2 regions of the Photobacterium sp. 1_MG-2023 genome follow, and region 1 is predicted to be linked to the other one. Evidence: riboswitches for the same ligand, from Rfam matches in the RefSeq annotation. Region 1 holds a riboswitch; the other holds the start of a gene.
The links. Region 1 has a riboswitch for thiamine pyrophosphate ahead of thiB (thiamine ABC transporter substrate binding subunit). Riboswitches for the same ligand answer to the same signal wherever they lie in the genome.

Region 2: another riboswitch for thiamine pyrophosphate. It lies ahead of thiC (phosphomethylpyrimidine synthase ThiC); the one in region 1 lies ahead of thiB (thiamine ABC transporter substrate binding subunit).

The regions. Positions count from the first base shown of each region.
Region 1 is NZ_JAUORR010000018.1:34,752-42,425, reverse strand. It holds gene thiP (thiamine/thiamine pyrophosphate ABC transporter permease ThiP) at 1-1,580, opposite strand, end outside; gene thiB (thiamine ABC transporter substrate binding subunit) at 1,618-2,574, opposite strand; TPP riboswitch at 2,709-2,830, opposite strand; gene Q4579_RS15445 (DUF547 domain-containing protein) at 2,924-3,724, opposite strand; gene leuD (3-isopropylmalate dehydratase small subunit) at 3,850-4,452, opposite strand; gene leuC (3-isopropylmalate dehydratase large subunit) at 4,471-5,910, opposite strand; gene leuB (3-isopropylmalate dehydrogenase) at 5,937-7,028, opposite strand; gene leuA (2-isopropylmalate synthase) at 7,031-7,674, opposite strand, start outside.
Region 2 is NZ_JAUORR010000027.1:9-7,682, reverse strand. It holds gene Q4579_RS18680 (hypothetical protein) at 1-428, shown strand, start outside; gene thiH (2-iminoacetate synthase ThiH) at 511-1,635, opposite strand; gene Q4579_RS18670 (thiazole synthase) at 1,645-2,415, opposite strand; gene thiS (sulfur carrier protein ThiS) at 2,417-2,626, opposite strand; gene Q4579_RS18660 (HesA/MoeB/ThiF family protein) at 2,623-3,381, opposite strand; gene thiE (thiamine phosphate synthase) at 3,385-4,026, opposite strand; gene thiC (phosphomethylpyrimidine synthase ThiC) at 4,023-5,951, opposite strand; TPP riboswitch at 6,077-6,174, opposite strand; gene Q4579_RS18645 (universal stress protein) at 6,232-6,654, opposite strand; gene crcB (fluoride efflux transporter CrcB) at 6,761-7,144, shown strand; tRNA gene Q4579_RS18635 (tRNA-Trp) at 7,336-7,412, opposite strand.

The sequences.
Region 1 (7,674 bases):
GTAGAAGAGGTGGTCGCGGCTCGTGAAAGCAGCAGGTTTTCGACCAGGGTGAAAATCCCCAGACTGAGCAGAAGCAGCAGCAGGGCAGCCACGGCTGCCGCATCCATCTGATAGCTGTCCATCAGCTGGAACAGATACAGCGGCAGGGTCTGAAAGTCCTGGCTGCCGAAAAGAGCAATCGCGCCGAGATCACCCAGTGATAACACAAAGCTGATCGCCATGGCCTGAGCAACCGGCTTGCGCAGTGCCCGCCATTCGACCAGATATAACCGCGACAGCCCGCGCATGCCCAGACTCTGACACAGCGGATTGTACTGCTGGGCCAGATGCAGCATGGGCTGGCTGAGGGTTTTGATCACATAGGGCAGGGCCATCAGCGCATTGACGGCGACCACCACCCAGAAAGCCGAGGCGAAGACATCGGTGAATTCGCGCAGCAGCAGAAACAGCCCGGTACTGATCACCAGTCCCGGCGTCACCAGAATAATGGTGCCGATCAGTTCCAGTCCGTCGGCAGACCAGCGGTAGCGCTGCAAGCGCCAGAAGCGGCTGGCACAGAGAATCGCAATGCCGCTGACCAGGGCCAGCACACACGCCAGTGCTGCGATCTGCAACGAGTGAGTCACGGCCTGCCACAGTGCGGGGGTTGCCAGCAATTGCGGTAACTGGCTGTTCAGACCGGCCCCCAGGACGGCCAGCATCGGTGGCAGCACCAGCAGCAGCACCAGACCAATCCACAGGGAGTCCCAGATGCGGGCCGCCCGGCTGTCGAGATAATTCGGGTGGCCTTGCTGAACCCGGCCACTCAGGGTTGCCAGCGGTCGGGCAAAGCGCTGGCTGAAGAGAACCAGTGCGCAGCACAGCAGCATTTGCCACAGCGCCAGCATAGCCCCGGCAGCCAGATCGAAGTCGTAGCGCAACGCCTGATAAATGGCCAGTTCGATGGTGGTTGCTTTCGGACCGCCCCCCAGCGACATAATCACCGCGAAACTGGTGAAGCACAGCATAAAGACCAGCCCTGCCACCTGCGGCAACTGCTGGCGCAACCGGGGCCAGGCAACCAGCCGGAACAGCGGCCAGCCTTTCATTCCCAGATGCGCAGCAAGCTGATGCTGCTCCGCCGGAATGCCTTCCAGACTTTGCAGGAGTAACCGGCAGGCCAGCGGCAGATTCAGAAAGACGTGCGCCAGCAAAATCCCGTTCAGACCATAAATACTGAACGGGAGTTTCATCTCCAGCCCGGCCAATCCTTGTGCCAGCAGGCCGCTGTTGCCGTAAATCGCCAGCAAGCCAAATACAGCCACCAGTACCGGCAGCACCACGGTCATCGCGAACAGTCGCAATAGCAGGGACCGGCCCGGAAACCGCCGCCGCGACAGGGCATAAGCCACTGGGATGGCAGGGATGAGGCTCAGCAGAGTCGAGAGCAGTGCTTGTTTGAAGCTGAACGCGGTGACATGGCGCAGATAGGGATCCTGCCAGAGGGCCAGTGGGTGTAATTCCGTGGCTTGTCCGAGCAGGGCGCTGAGCGCCCCGCCGACGAGAAGCAGAATCAGCCCGGCACTCATCACGCCGGGCAGGCTGGAACGGGAGAGTAACAAGAGAAAACCTATACGATTACTGTGTCAGTGCGGTTTGCCATTCGCGGACCCAGGCTTTGCGTTCTTTGGCGACTTCATCTGCGCTGAACTCCAGTGCTTTGGCCGGACGCGTCAGCGTGCTGAAACCTTCCGGCAGGGCTTCATCGGTCACCGGATACATCCAGTTGCCTGTCGGGATCACGGACTGGAATCCAGGCGTCAGAATAAAGTTCAGGAACTGATCGGCCAGCGCGTTGTTTTGGGTGTTTTTCAGCTTGGCTGCGACTTCAACCTGCATATAGTGTCCTTCGCTGAAATTGGCAGCTTTATACTTGCCTTCATTCTCGGCAATCAGATGATACGCCGGTGAAGTGGTATACGAGAGCACCAGATCCGTCTCACCATTGAGGAACATGTTATAGGCCTCAGACCAGCCTTTGGTGACGGTGACGGTTTTCTTCGCCAGTTGTTGCCAGGCTTGGGTCGCCTGATCACCATAAACGGATTTCACCCACAGCATCAGACCCTGACCCGGCGTAGAGGTGCGTGGATCCTGATAAATCAGGTTCAGATCGTCGCGTGTCACCAGCTCTTTCAGGCTGCTGGGGGGATTTTTCAGTTTTTCGCTGTCGTAGATGAAGGCGAAATAACCGTAATCAAAAGGGACAAAGGTATCGTCTTTCCAGCCACCCGGAATGGTCACGGCTGAAGTATCTGTGGTGCTGGTGGCCAGCAGACCGGTTTTCTTAGCCTCGGTCATCAGGTTGTTGTCCAGACCCAGCAGAACATCTGCTTTGGTCCCTTTGCCTTCCAGGCGAACTCGGTTGAGGATGGAGACGCCATCATCCAGCGCGACAAACTGCAGGTCGCAACCACATTCTTTTTCGAATGCTTTTTCAATGGCCGGTCCTGGTCCCCAGTCGGCAGTAAACGAACTGTAGGTATACACGGTTAAGGTGGGTTGTGCGGCGGCCGCTGAAGTTGCCGCAACCATGAAAGGTAAAGCTGTAATGAGGTGTTTCACAAAGCGCTCCTGAGTCCTGACGGGCAGGGAATTCCAATTTCTTCAAGAAGGCGCGGCGTCGAGTGAGCGGTGTGTCCCGGAAAGGCCCGGCAAGATGCAAAGCGGTGCTTTCCGTTTCTCAATTCCTACGCCAGCATGACCTGGTTCAGGTTCGATGGGTCCCGTGTATTCTCCTGTGACGGGTGAACAACACGATCTCAGTCGGATGACTCCCCATGAGAACGGCTCTCATTGTAAACGGGGCTGCGCACCTTTGCCAGCCACAATGCTGCGTCTGGCCAAAGCTTTGACCCAAGGTCAGACAAAGTATCTTGCGGGATCAGCGAGCTTCGTTGAGCCGCCAGTCGTAGTCATAGACGGGTTTGTTCAGGGTGACGGGCTGTTCACGATACTGGTTCAGGTGCTGCTGTAAGTCTGGCAGGGCGCCGAAGTCAGACTGATACCAGTCATAAATCGAGGATAATCGGACTTTGCCGCCGGATTCCTGAACACCTTTAGGGCTGTTGATGAAGCGCGTGGCAGCGGCTTCGAGCTGCGCGTTGAGATTGCTGGCGTTCATTGCTTCCGGTTGCAGATCCGGACACCCCAGACTGGCACAGTTCACAACATAATGAATGCGTTTGTCCTGCCAGATCGGCCGCAGAATTCTGTGTTCGATATCGTTCAGCGACAGTTGCTTCCCATCAATGGTGATCAGCTTTTCATCCCAGGGACCGAAGCTGAGAAATCCGCCCAGTTTGGTGATTGAACTGATCGGATAGTTGTCCAGAATCACCTTCACCGTCAGTGCGTTGTAGAGGTTGACCCAGTAAGCAAACTGCTCATTTCGGTTCAGCTGGCGTGGATCTTGCGCCGTCAGGGTGTCCAGATAATCGTTCAGCACGACTTTATCGGCTGTTGTCACGGCGGCATAACGGAAACGGGTTTGCTGCGGTGCCACAACCAGATAATGATCCAGCAGGTGTTGCCATGCGGCATGATCAACTGTCGTTGTACTCCGGGTTTGAGTGGCTTGCCAGAATGGCCAGAGATCAGCCTTGGGGGCGGCGAAAGCCGGGAAACTCAGGCTGAGAAAACTCAGTAAGAGGAATGTGGGAACAGATAGCTTGCGAAGAAGCATGGGAACACCTATGTCTGTGAGCGATACCCAACAGACCGTGATGCGCACGGATTCTTTCTGATATCTGGGGGTAAAAAAACACCCTGCCGAAGCAGGGTGCCAGAGTCAATCAGAAAGATGGGCGATCAGGCCAGAAATGCCGGGATCTTGCTTTCATAATCTGCGATTTTATCTTCGTGCTGCAATGTCAGCCCGATGTTGTCCAGACCGTTCAGCAGGCAGTGGCGGCGGAACGCGTCGATTTCAAACGAATACGATTTGCCATTGGCGGTGACCGTCATGGTTTCCAGATCGACTGTGATCTCCGCGCCTTCATTGGCTTCGACATACTGGAACAGTTCATCGACTTCAGCTTCGGTCAGGCGAACCGGGACCATCTGGTTGTTGATCGAGTTGCCGTAGAAAATGTCGGCAAAGCTCGGCGCGATCATGACTTTAATCCCGTAATCTGCCAGCGACCACGGGGCGTGCTCACGAGAGGACCCGCAGCCGAAGTTTTCACGGGCCAGCAAAATGCTTGCCCCCTGATAACGCGGGTCGTTCAGCACGAATTCCGGATTCGGCTGCTCACCGGCATCGTCCAGAAATCGCCAGTCATGAAACAAATGTTTACCAAACCCAATCCGGTTTACTTTCTGTAAAAACTGTTTCGGAATGATGGCGTCGGTGTCGACGTTTGCGGCATCCAGCGGCACCACCAGTCCGGTATGTTGTTTGATTCCTGCCATGGTTTTCTTCCTTCTCTGTTAGGCGGTGGCGACGGTTTTTGGATCCAGCTCGCGGATATCCACGAAGTGACCTGCACAGGCGGCAGCAGCTGCCATGGCTGGGCTGACCAGATGAGTCCGGCCATCACGGCCCTGACGACCTTCAAAGTTCCGGTTACTGGTGGACGCGCAGCGCTCCCCGGGACCCAAGCGGTCGTTGTTCATGGCCAGACACATGGAGCAACCCGGCAGACGCCATTCAAAACCGGCTTCGATGAAGATTTTATCCAACCCTTCTTTTTCCGCCTGCGCTTTCACCTGTTCAGAACCCGGGACGACCAGCGCCTGAACATTGGCTGCAACTTTGCGCCCTTTCGCGACGGCGGCCGCGGCCCGCATATCTTCGATGCGAGAGTTGGTACAGGAACCAATGAAAACTTTATCAACCGGAAAATCAGCCAGCTTTTTCCCGGCTTCCAGACCCATATATGCCAGCGCTTTGGATGCAGAAGCACGCTCGACCGGATCGCTGAAGCTTTCCGGTGCCGGAATCGGTGCATCGACAGCAATCACTTGTCCCGGGTTGGTGCCCCAGGTGACTTGAGGTTTGATGCTTTGTGCATCCAGCGTCACCACTTTGTCGAACTGGGCATCCGGATCTGATTTCAGGGTTTGCCAGTAGGCCACGGCGGCGTCGAAATCGGCACCGGTCGGGGCAAATTTGCGGTCCTTGATGTAATCAAAGGTAGTTTGATCCGGCGCGATCAGACCCGCTTTGGCACCCAGCTCAATCGCCATGTTACAGACTGTCATCCGGCCTTCCATCGTCAGATCAGTGATGGCTTCACCACAGAATTCGACCACATAGCCGGTACCGCCGGCTGCCGTGGTTTCGCCAATGATGGCCAGAATAATGTCTTTTGCCGTGATCCCCGGAGCGACCTGGCCTTTGACCTCAATTTTCATGGTTTTGGCGCGGGCTTGTTTCAGGGTCTGAGTGGCCAGCACATGTTCCACTTCTGAGGTGCCGATGCCGAATGCCAGCGATCCGAATGCACCGTGGGTGGCGGTATGAGAGTCACCGCAGACAATGGTCATGCCCGGCAACGTGATCCCCAGTTCAGGCCCCATCACGTGGACGATGCCCTGATATTTGTGGTTCAGATCGTACAGAGTGACGCCGAATTCTTCGCAGTTTTTTGCCAGAGTTTCCATCTGGATCCGTGCCATTTCGCCGGACGCTTTGATGTCTTTGGTTTGGGTGGACACGTTGTGATCCATGGTGGCAAAGGTCTTGCCGGTCTGGCGGACTTTGCGGCCTTTTTCACGCAGGCCGTCAAACGCCTGTGGTGAGGTAACTTCATGGACCAGATGACGATCGATATACAGGATCGGGTTTTCACCTTCAGCGGCCACAACCACGTGGGCATCATAAACTTTTTCGTATAGCGTTTTGGCTGATGTTGTTGTGTTTGACATTGCTCGTTTGCTCCTCGTGGTTCAGCTTACGCCTGACGGATATAGGCTGCGATCTTGTCGCCCATGGCATCGGTCGACAGGGCCGGACGGCTGCCCGCCAGATCTGCCGTCAGTTCCCCGGCCTCCAGTGCCTGAGAGACGGCTTGCTCAATGGCGCGTGCCGCTTCTTCTTCACCCAGGCTGTAGCGCAGCATTAGCGCCGCCGACAGAATCTGTGCCACCGGATTGGCGATGTTTTTACCTGCGATATCCGGGGCAGAACCACCGGCAGGTTCGTACATACCGAATTTGTCCTGATTCAGACTGGCAGAAGGCAGCATGCCCATGGAACCGGTGATCATGGCGCATTCGTCTGAAATAATGTCGCCGAAAATATTGGAGCACAGCATCACATCGAACTGGGACGGATCTTTGATCAGCTGCATGGTCGCGTTGTCGATGTACATATGGCTCAGTTCGACATCCGGGTAATCTTTGGCGATCTGCTCGACCACTTCGCGCCATAAAATGGAGCTTTGCAGCACATTGGCTTTGTCGATAGAGCAGACTTTTTTGCGACGCAGGCGGGCAGACTCAAACGCGATGCGGGCAATGCGTTCAATCTCGTAGCGGTGATAGACTTCGGTGTCGAAGGCTTTTTCCATCGCCCCTTCGCCTTCCCGGCCTTTTGGCTGACCGAAATAAATGCCGCCCGTCAGCTCACGGACGACCACGATATCAAAGCCGCGCTCAGAAATGTCGGCACGTAAGGGCGAGAAAGTTTCCAGGCCGCTGTGGATCTGGGCCGGACGCAGGTTACAGAACAGCTGGAAATGTTTGCGCAGTGGCAGCAGTGCTCCGCGTTCCGGCTGGTCATTGGCTGGCAGGTGTTCCCACTTCGGGCCGCCAACCGAGCCGAACAGCACGGCATCGGCGGCTTCACAGCCTTTCAGGGTATGCGCTGGCAGCGGGGAACCGTGATTGTCGATGGCAATGCCACCGACATCAAATTCTTCACGGGCCAGTGTGAAACCGAACTTTTCCTCGATCGCGTTCAGGACTTTGTGCGCCTGTTGCATCACTTCCGGGCCAATCCCGTCGCCGGGTAACACAGCAATTTGATAGCTTTGACCTGCCATGGTTATACAGTCTCCATTTTAGCTTTTTGTTTAATTTCTTCGATTTGTTCGGCGCGGTGGATGCTGTTGATCACATGCAGCAACGCCTGACCAGAGGCTTCCACAATGTCGGTTGCCAGACCGGTGCCGTGATATTTACGGCCTTTATAGTTGGCAATGATATCGGCCTGACCCAGACCGTCTTCCCCTTCACCCTTGGCCGTCAGTTCGAATTTCTCCAGCACGATCTCATAGCTGGTTAAACGGTAAATACACTGGTACAGCGCATCAACCGGGCCGTTTCCGACCGCCGCTTCGCATTTTTCTTCTTCACCGCACTGCAGCTTGATACTGGTGGTGGCCACGACGCTGCCAGACTGGACGCTCAAGTAGTTCAGCTTGTAGAAATCGTCTTCTTCGCGCAGGTTGGCGAAGTACATCAGGGCTTCCAGATCGTAATCAAATACCTGACCCTTGCGGTCGGCCAGTTTCAGGAAGTCGGCGTACAGGGTGTCCAGATTGTAGTCGCCTTCGGTGTAGCCCATGGTGTCCATGTGGCTCTTCACGGCAGCACGGCCGGAGCGGCTGGTCAGATTCAGCGCCTGATTTTTCAGACCGATCGACTCAGGCGTCATGATTTCGTAGGTGTTTTTGTTCTTCAGCATGC
Region 2 (7,674 bases), on a different contig from region 1:
TTACCCTGCTGCAGGAATATTACGGGAACAGCAAACCGAATGACGCCACCAGCTTTCCGGATCACGACCCGGTGATCGATTTCGATGAGACACTTTCAGCCGGGACATCAATCTATGCCCGCTTCGGCACTCCGGTCACGAAGACCGTTGAAATCACACCTTACAACAACAAAAAAGTAAAATCGCTGGAGCTGATCGTCGAGACCACTGCCAACGCTCGCAACCAGTCGGTAGTCGCATTCTTCTATAATGAAAATAACGAACAGATTTACCCGAGCTACCTGAAATACCCATCCGGTAACCTCTCGGTGTTCTTTGATCAGCCTGTCGAAGTTCAGAAACTGAAAATTAAACTGACCGCCAAACATTTCTCATCCAACATTCATGCGCGTTACGACACCAAGATTAACGCCGTCTTTACGGAATAATCCGATTGAATCCATAAAAAAAACAGGCTGAAGTTATGCTTCAGCCTGCTGTTTCAGAGTTTCTGTGCCAGGGTTCATCAGGTCATGATGACCGAACCCCGGAATACGCGGGATGCCAGTCCTTCCAAACCACCTCAAATCCGTGCTGCTTCACCGAATGTGCAACATCGGCGACAGCTCTTTCATCACTGATCGCAAATTGCTCCAGCTCCGGTTCGTCATCGGCGTAGCCGCCCGGTTGGGTTTTCGACCCCGCAGACATACTGGTGATCCCAAGCGGCAGTACATTGTCGCGAAAATGCGGAGATTCCCGGGTCGACATCGACAATTCTACTTCCGGATTCAACAGCCGGTAAGCGCAAATCAGTTGCACCAGCTGGCGATCGTTCATCACAGATTTCGGCTCTAAACCACCGGTACATGGCCGCAGACGCGGGAACGAAATCGAATAACGACTCTGCCAGTACGTGCGTTCCAGATAATCCAGATGGCTGGCGACAAAAAAGCAATCCGTGCGCCATTCCTCCAAACCAATCAGCGCACCAATGCCGATTTTATCGATCCCTGCCCGGGCCAACCTGTCCGGGGTTTCCAGCCGGTATTCAAAGTCCATCTTATTGCCGCGTAAATGATGCTGGGCATAGGTCGGAGCGCTGTAAGTTTCCTGATACACCATCACCGCATCCAAACCCAGAATTTTCAGTTCGGCATAATCGTCCTGATCCAGCGGCTGAACTTCCATTGATAAATAGCTGAAATGGCGCTTAATCGCCGGAACACATTGCCGGAAATAGGCCATCCCAACCTTACGCTCATGCTCTCCCGTCACCAGCAGCACATTGTCAAAATTCATGGCCTTGATCGCGTCGCATTCCCGCTCAATCTCTGCCAGATTCAGGGTACGGCGCTTGATTTTGTTCTCCATGGTAAAACCACAGTAAGTACAGCTGTTGGCACAGAGGTTCGACAGATACAAAGGCACATAAAACCCGATAGTCCGGCCAAACCGCTGCCGGGTCAGGGCTGCCGACTGCTGGGCCATCTGCTCCAGATACGGCTCTGCCGCCGGGGAAATCAGCGCCTTGAAATCTTCCAGATCCCGCTTGCGGCGGCTGAGCGCTCGCTCCACATCGGTGGCCGTCTTGCTGTAAATCGACATCCGGACATCATCCCAGTCCAGTTGCCGCCATACATCGACATAACTCATGGGACCTCCTTAGCTGCCGGCATCCAGAAATGCGGTCAGCGGACTGGAAGCCACCGCCTGATTGACGGTACCCGCAAGCCCCGCCTCAAACGCCATCCGACCGCTTTCCACCGCCAGTTTAAAAGCCCGGCCCATGGCAATCGGATCGGCAGATGCCGCGATGGCCGTATTCACCAGTACCGCATCCGCACCGCGTTCCATCGCCTCAGCCGCATGAGACGGCGCACCAATCCCGGCATCCACAATCACAGGAACGCGCGCCTGATCGATAATGATGTCGAGAAAGTCCCGCGAAGCCAGTCCCTTGTTCGAGCCAATCGGCGCCCCCAGCGGCATGACCGCAGCGCAGCCCACCTCTTCCAGGCGCTTGCACAACACAGGATCGGCATGGCAATAAGGCAATACAATAAAGCCTTGCTGTACCAAAGTTTCTGCTGCGGCAAGGGTTTCAACCGGGTCTGGCATCAGGTACTTGGGATCCGGGTGAATTTCCAGCTTCAGCCAGTTGGTGCCCAGCGCCTCCCGGGCCAGTTGCGCGGCAAAAATCGCCTCTTTGGCATTTTTGGCCCCCGAAGTATTGGGCAACAGATTGACCCCAGCCTCCCGCAGCGGGGCAAGAATATCGTCATCCAGGTTTTCAATGTCGACGCGCTTGAGTGCCATGGTCACCAGCTCAGAGCCGGACGCCAGAATTGACTGTGCCATCGCGTCCCGGCCGGCATACTTACCGGTACCGGTGAAAAGACGGGAAGAAAATGTTTTATCAGCAATGGTCAGCATCTTAACCTCCGGCAATGGCTTGAAACAGTGCAATGGTATCGCCGTCACTGAGCCGGGTATCTGCCCAGCTGTCGCGGCTGACAATGTCTTGATTGAGTGCAACCGCCGTCGCATCCAAAGGCAGCGCGAGTTGTTCCAGCAATTGCAGCAGCGATGTTTCGGCTGTCAGTTGCAGGGCTTTGTCGTTCACTTGAACGGTCATCGTGGTCATAAAGATTCCTTACTGCATACAGGACATTGCGGGTTCACCGGCAGTCCAAATTGCTGCCATTGCAGGGTCAATGCATCAAACTGGCGAAACTGACCGACACCGGGCTCACCGCTGCCCGTAATGGCTTTGATCGCCTGCAGGGCCTGAAATGTCCCCATAATGCCGACCACAGGTCCGGCAATCCCGGAATCACTGCAGTTCTGCGGGGCTTTCATCTCGCCGTTCGGAAACAGGCAGTGGTAACAGGGCCCCTGCTGCGCGCGAAAGTCAAAACTCATCAGTTGCCCCTGCCAGCGGATTGCTGCGGCAGAAATCAGCACTTTCTGATGGGCAAAACAGGCCTGATTGATCGCATGACGGCTGTCGAAATTGTCGGTACAGTCCAGCACGACATCAGCCAGACTGATTTCCATCGCCAGTTGCAGTTTGGCCAGATTTGCCGTGACGGCACGGGCACGGATATGCGGGTTCAGCGCTTTGACCTGCGTGACTGCCGCCTGCGCTTTGCTTTCTCCCTGATGCTGATCGCGGTAGATAATCTGACGCTGCAGATTCGAGCGCTCGACCCGATCGCCATCCGCAATCACCAGACTGCCCACACCTGCGCCAGCAAGATAGAGCGCAGCCGGTGCGCCCAGACCACCCGCACCGATAATCAGGACCTTCGCCTGCTCAAGGGCCTGCTGACCCGATTCACCAATCTCGGGCAACTGCACCTGACGGTGATAGCGCATAAATGATTCATCAGACAACACGGTTCACCTCACCAGTTTGTCTGCGAAGGCTGACAACGCCTGCGCTGTATCCGGGGCGGCAGTCACGGCACGCACCACAGCGATACTGGAGACGCCGGTCTGCCAGACTGCATCGACATTGGTCAGGTCAATGCCGCCAATCGCAACGGTCGGGAATCGGCCCCCAACGGTCGCCAGATGTTCTGATAACTGCGCAACGCCTTGCGGCGGGGTCGGCATCTCTTTGGTCGGGGTCGGGAAAATATGGCCAATCGCCACATAACTGGGTGCGATCGCCATACCACGCTGAAGCTCTGTTGCGGTGCGGGTTGAAACGCCCAGACGGATCCCGGCAGCCCGCAATGCATCCAAATCAGCAATATCCAGATCATCCTGTCCCAGATGCACACCATACGCACCGTGCCTCAGAGCAAGCTGCCAGTAATCATTGATAAACACCTGCGCCTGATACGCCCGTCCCAGACGGATGGCCTCAACGATTTGTGCTTCCAGTTCAGGATGCGCCGGCTCCTTGATGCGTAGCTGAACGGTTTTCACCCCTAACGGCAACAACTGAGCAATCCAGCGAACATCATCCACCACGGGATAGAGCGGCCCGATGCCGCCCTCCATCGCAGGAAATCCCTGTTTTACATCACCACTCATGCCTGTTCCGCCTCATGGTTTTTTGCCTGATGATACAGCTCGCTGCCTTTCTCACGGAATTCCTCAGCCTTCTGACGCATCCCTTCCAGCGGATCCTCAAGCATCTGAATCACCAGCGCTTCTTCATTCGCTTTGGCGTACTCGCGCACTTCCTGAGAGATTTTCATCGAACAGAATTTCGGACCGCACATCGAGCAAAAATGCGCGACTTTGCCGGATTCCTGCGGCAGCGTTTCATCGTGATAAGCACGGGCAGTATCCGGGTCGAGGCCCAGATTGAACTGATCTTCCCAGCGGAACTCGAACCGCGCCTTAGACAGCGCATTGTCACGTACCTGTGCCCCCGGATGGCCTTTCGCCAGATCCGCAGCATGCGCACAGAGTTTGTAGGTGATCAGGCCGGTTTTGACGTCATCCTTATTGGGCAGACCTAAGTGCTCCTTCGGCGTGACGTAGCACAACATGGCACAGCCATACCAGCCAATCATGGCCGCGCCGATCCCCGAAGTGATGTGGTCATAACCCGGTGCAATATCCGTGGTCAGCGGGCCCAGAGTGTAGAAAGGCGCTTCATCGCAGTGTTTGAGCTGCTCTTCCATGTTCTCTTTGATCAGATGCATCGGGACATGCCCCGGCCCTTCAATCATCACCTGAACATCGTATTCCCACGCAATTTTGGTCAGCTCACCCAAAGTTCGAAGTTCACTGAACTGCGCTTCATCGTTCGCATCGGCCACCGAGCCCGGACGCAGACCATCGCCGAGTGACAGGGAAATATCGTACTGGGCACAGATCTCGCAAATCTCGCGGAAATGCTCATACAGGAAGCTTTCTTTGTGATGGGCCAGGCACCATTTCGCCATGATGGAGCCCCCACGGGATACGATGCCCGTGACACGTTTCGCTGTCATCGGTACAAACCGCAGCAAGACACCGGCATGAATGGTGAAATAGTCGACGCCCTGTTCTGCTTGCTCCAGCAAAGTATCGCGGAACACTTCCCAGGTCAGGTTCTCGGCAATACCGTTCACTTTCTCCAGCGCCTGATACATGGGCACCGTGCCGATAGGCACCGGACTGTTGCGAATGATCCACTCTCGCGTTTCGTGGATATTACGTCCGGTCGACAGATCCATCACGGTATCGCCGCCCCAACGGGTCGACCAGACCAGCTTCTCTACTTCTTCTTCAATGGAAGACGTCACCGCAGAGTTACCGATGTTGGCATTCACTTTCACCAGAAAGTTCCGGCCGATAATCATCGGCTCAGACTCCGGGTGGTTGATGTTCGATGGAATAATCGCCCGACCTTCGGCAACTTCTTTACGTACAAATTCAGGGGTAATGTCTTTAGGCAGGTTGGCCCCGAAGCTTTGTCCCGGGTGCTGCTGATTGAGGACCTCATCCCGGTAACGGGCGCGACCCATATTTTCGCGAATTGCGATATATTCCATTTCCGGTGTGATGATCCCCTGGCGGGCATAATGCATCTGTGTCACACACTGACCTGTCTGAGCGCGACGGACGCGGGCACGATGCGAAAAACGAAGCTCATCCAACGTGTCATCCGCCAGACGTTCTTTGGTGTACGCTGAACTCAGCTCATCCAGCAGTTCGGTATCGCTTCGTTCTTCAATCCAGGATTCACGAAGTTTCGGCAAGCCCTGATAGATATCAATGGCCTGTGCAGGGTCGGTATAAAAGCCGGAGGTGTCGTAGACACGAATCGGCTCATTCGGTTCAAAGATGGGGTTATTTTTATCACCACCGACTAATGAATCAGCCTGAGAAATTTCCCGCATGCCGACACGGATATCGTCCCGGCTGCCGATTACATAGATTTTTCGTGAATTGGGATAGGCTTGGGTGGTGAGAGAATCAATGAATTGTTTCGCTTCCAGTCTCGCTTGTTTGCGACTCGACATAGCAATTTCCTTTTATCCATTTCAGGGAAGTTGCTTGGCGGATGGGCGCGTAAACAAGAGGCAGACACAAGTAGGGCGTGTCGCATCGTCTGATACAGCTGCTATCACGAAAAGATAGCAAGGCAGAAGATTTTTCTCTTGTTCCCTTCGCAGATACTAATCTGATCAGGTTCAACGGATCCCGCGATGCGGTCTCAGCCAGTTGGCACTCCGACAAGTTGAGCAACGAGTATATGCAAGACAGCGGCTTCCAGCAAGCAGCAGCTGATGTTTTATCCACTCAGCGGATCACCAGCAGATCGCAGTCGAGCTTCTGAGCCAGATGATGATGAAGATCGTTCAACCAGAGTATCTCGTGCCGGGTACGGCCAATAATCACCAGTTCAGCCTTCACCTGATGGGCCAGCTTTGTGATTTGTGCTGCGATATCACCATCTGCCAGATGAATCGCCCGAACAGGTTGCGGTGAATGCTGCGCCAGCCCAGACAGTTGTTTCATCCGTTTTTGCTGCTGTGCGTTGTGTGCTTCTTCCAGTTGTAATTCTATATCCAGAAAACTGACCTCCCCGACACCTGGTTCGACATAGCCCAGAAAGTAATCCGCCTGATGATGTGAGGCAATCACACCGGCTTTCACCACCTGCTGTTTCGCCTGCGGATGATCCGGATTCACCGCCAGCAATACGCTCTTATACAGCCTCATCAGATCTCCTTCACCATCATTCTTTTTTACCTGCTTTCAGGCATTCAACATGGGCTCCATTTCATGCTATTAGTATGGCTGAACATTTTATTGTCAGAGAAAACCTATGAATCAATTGATGACGCTGAGTTTCATTGCCGCAGGCGGTGCTTTCGGTGCCTGCAGCCGTTACCTCATTGCTGAGCTCTGCGTAGTCCTGTTCGGACGGGGATTTCCTTACGGCACACTGGCGGTCAATGTGATCGGCTCCCTGATCATGGGTGCTCTGATGTCTGCGCTGAACCAAGGCTGGATTGCTGCAACCCCGTGGCGGCCGCTGATCGGTCTGGGCTTTCTGGGTGCACTCACGACCTTTTCCACCTTTTCAATGGACAACCTGATTCTGCTTCAACAAGGCGCTCTGATGAAAGCTGGACTGAATATACTGCTCAATGTCGCCCTGAGCCTGCTTGCCTGTTTTCTGGGGTATCAGTTGCTCCAGCGTGGATAATGCTGCTGATTGCCTTGTAACGCCGAGGACACACGACATCGACCTCGTTCAGAAACGGGCTTCACTTCGCAGGGGATGACGGACGATCGGACTGGCGTTCCAGCGGGCTGGCGCTCCAGCCGCCGACATCAGCGCAACGCGCTGAATATCAGAAACGACAAAGCCCCGTCCGGAGACGAGGCTTTTAAATTTGGCAGGGGATGACGGATTCGAACCGCCGACATTCGGTTTTGGAGACCGACGTTCTACCGGACTGAACTAATCCCCTAGAAGTGATGAGTATTGTATACAGCTTGACGAGAATTACCAGCCCTAGATCCTGAAAATGATTCATTGCTTTATCAAGCGCTTATAAAAACAGCAGCTTGACGTCGCTTTCAATCCAGCATTCCGGTCCGCAGTACTTTTCGGAAGTCCTGATACAAAAAAGCCCCAGTCTTTCGACGGGGACGCCTAGTCAAGGGCTTCTAAGAAGTGGCGGAGCGGACGGGACTCGAACCCGCGACCCCCGGCGTGACAGGCCGGTATTC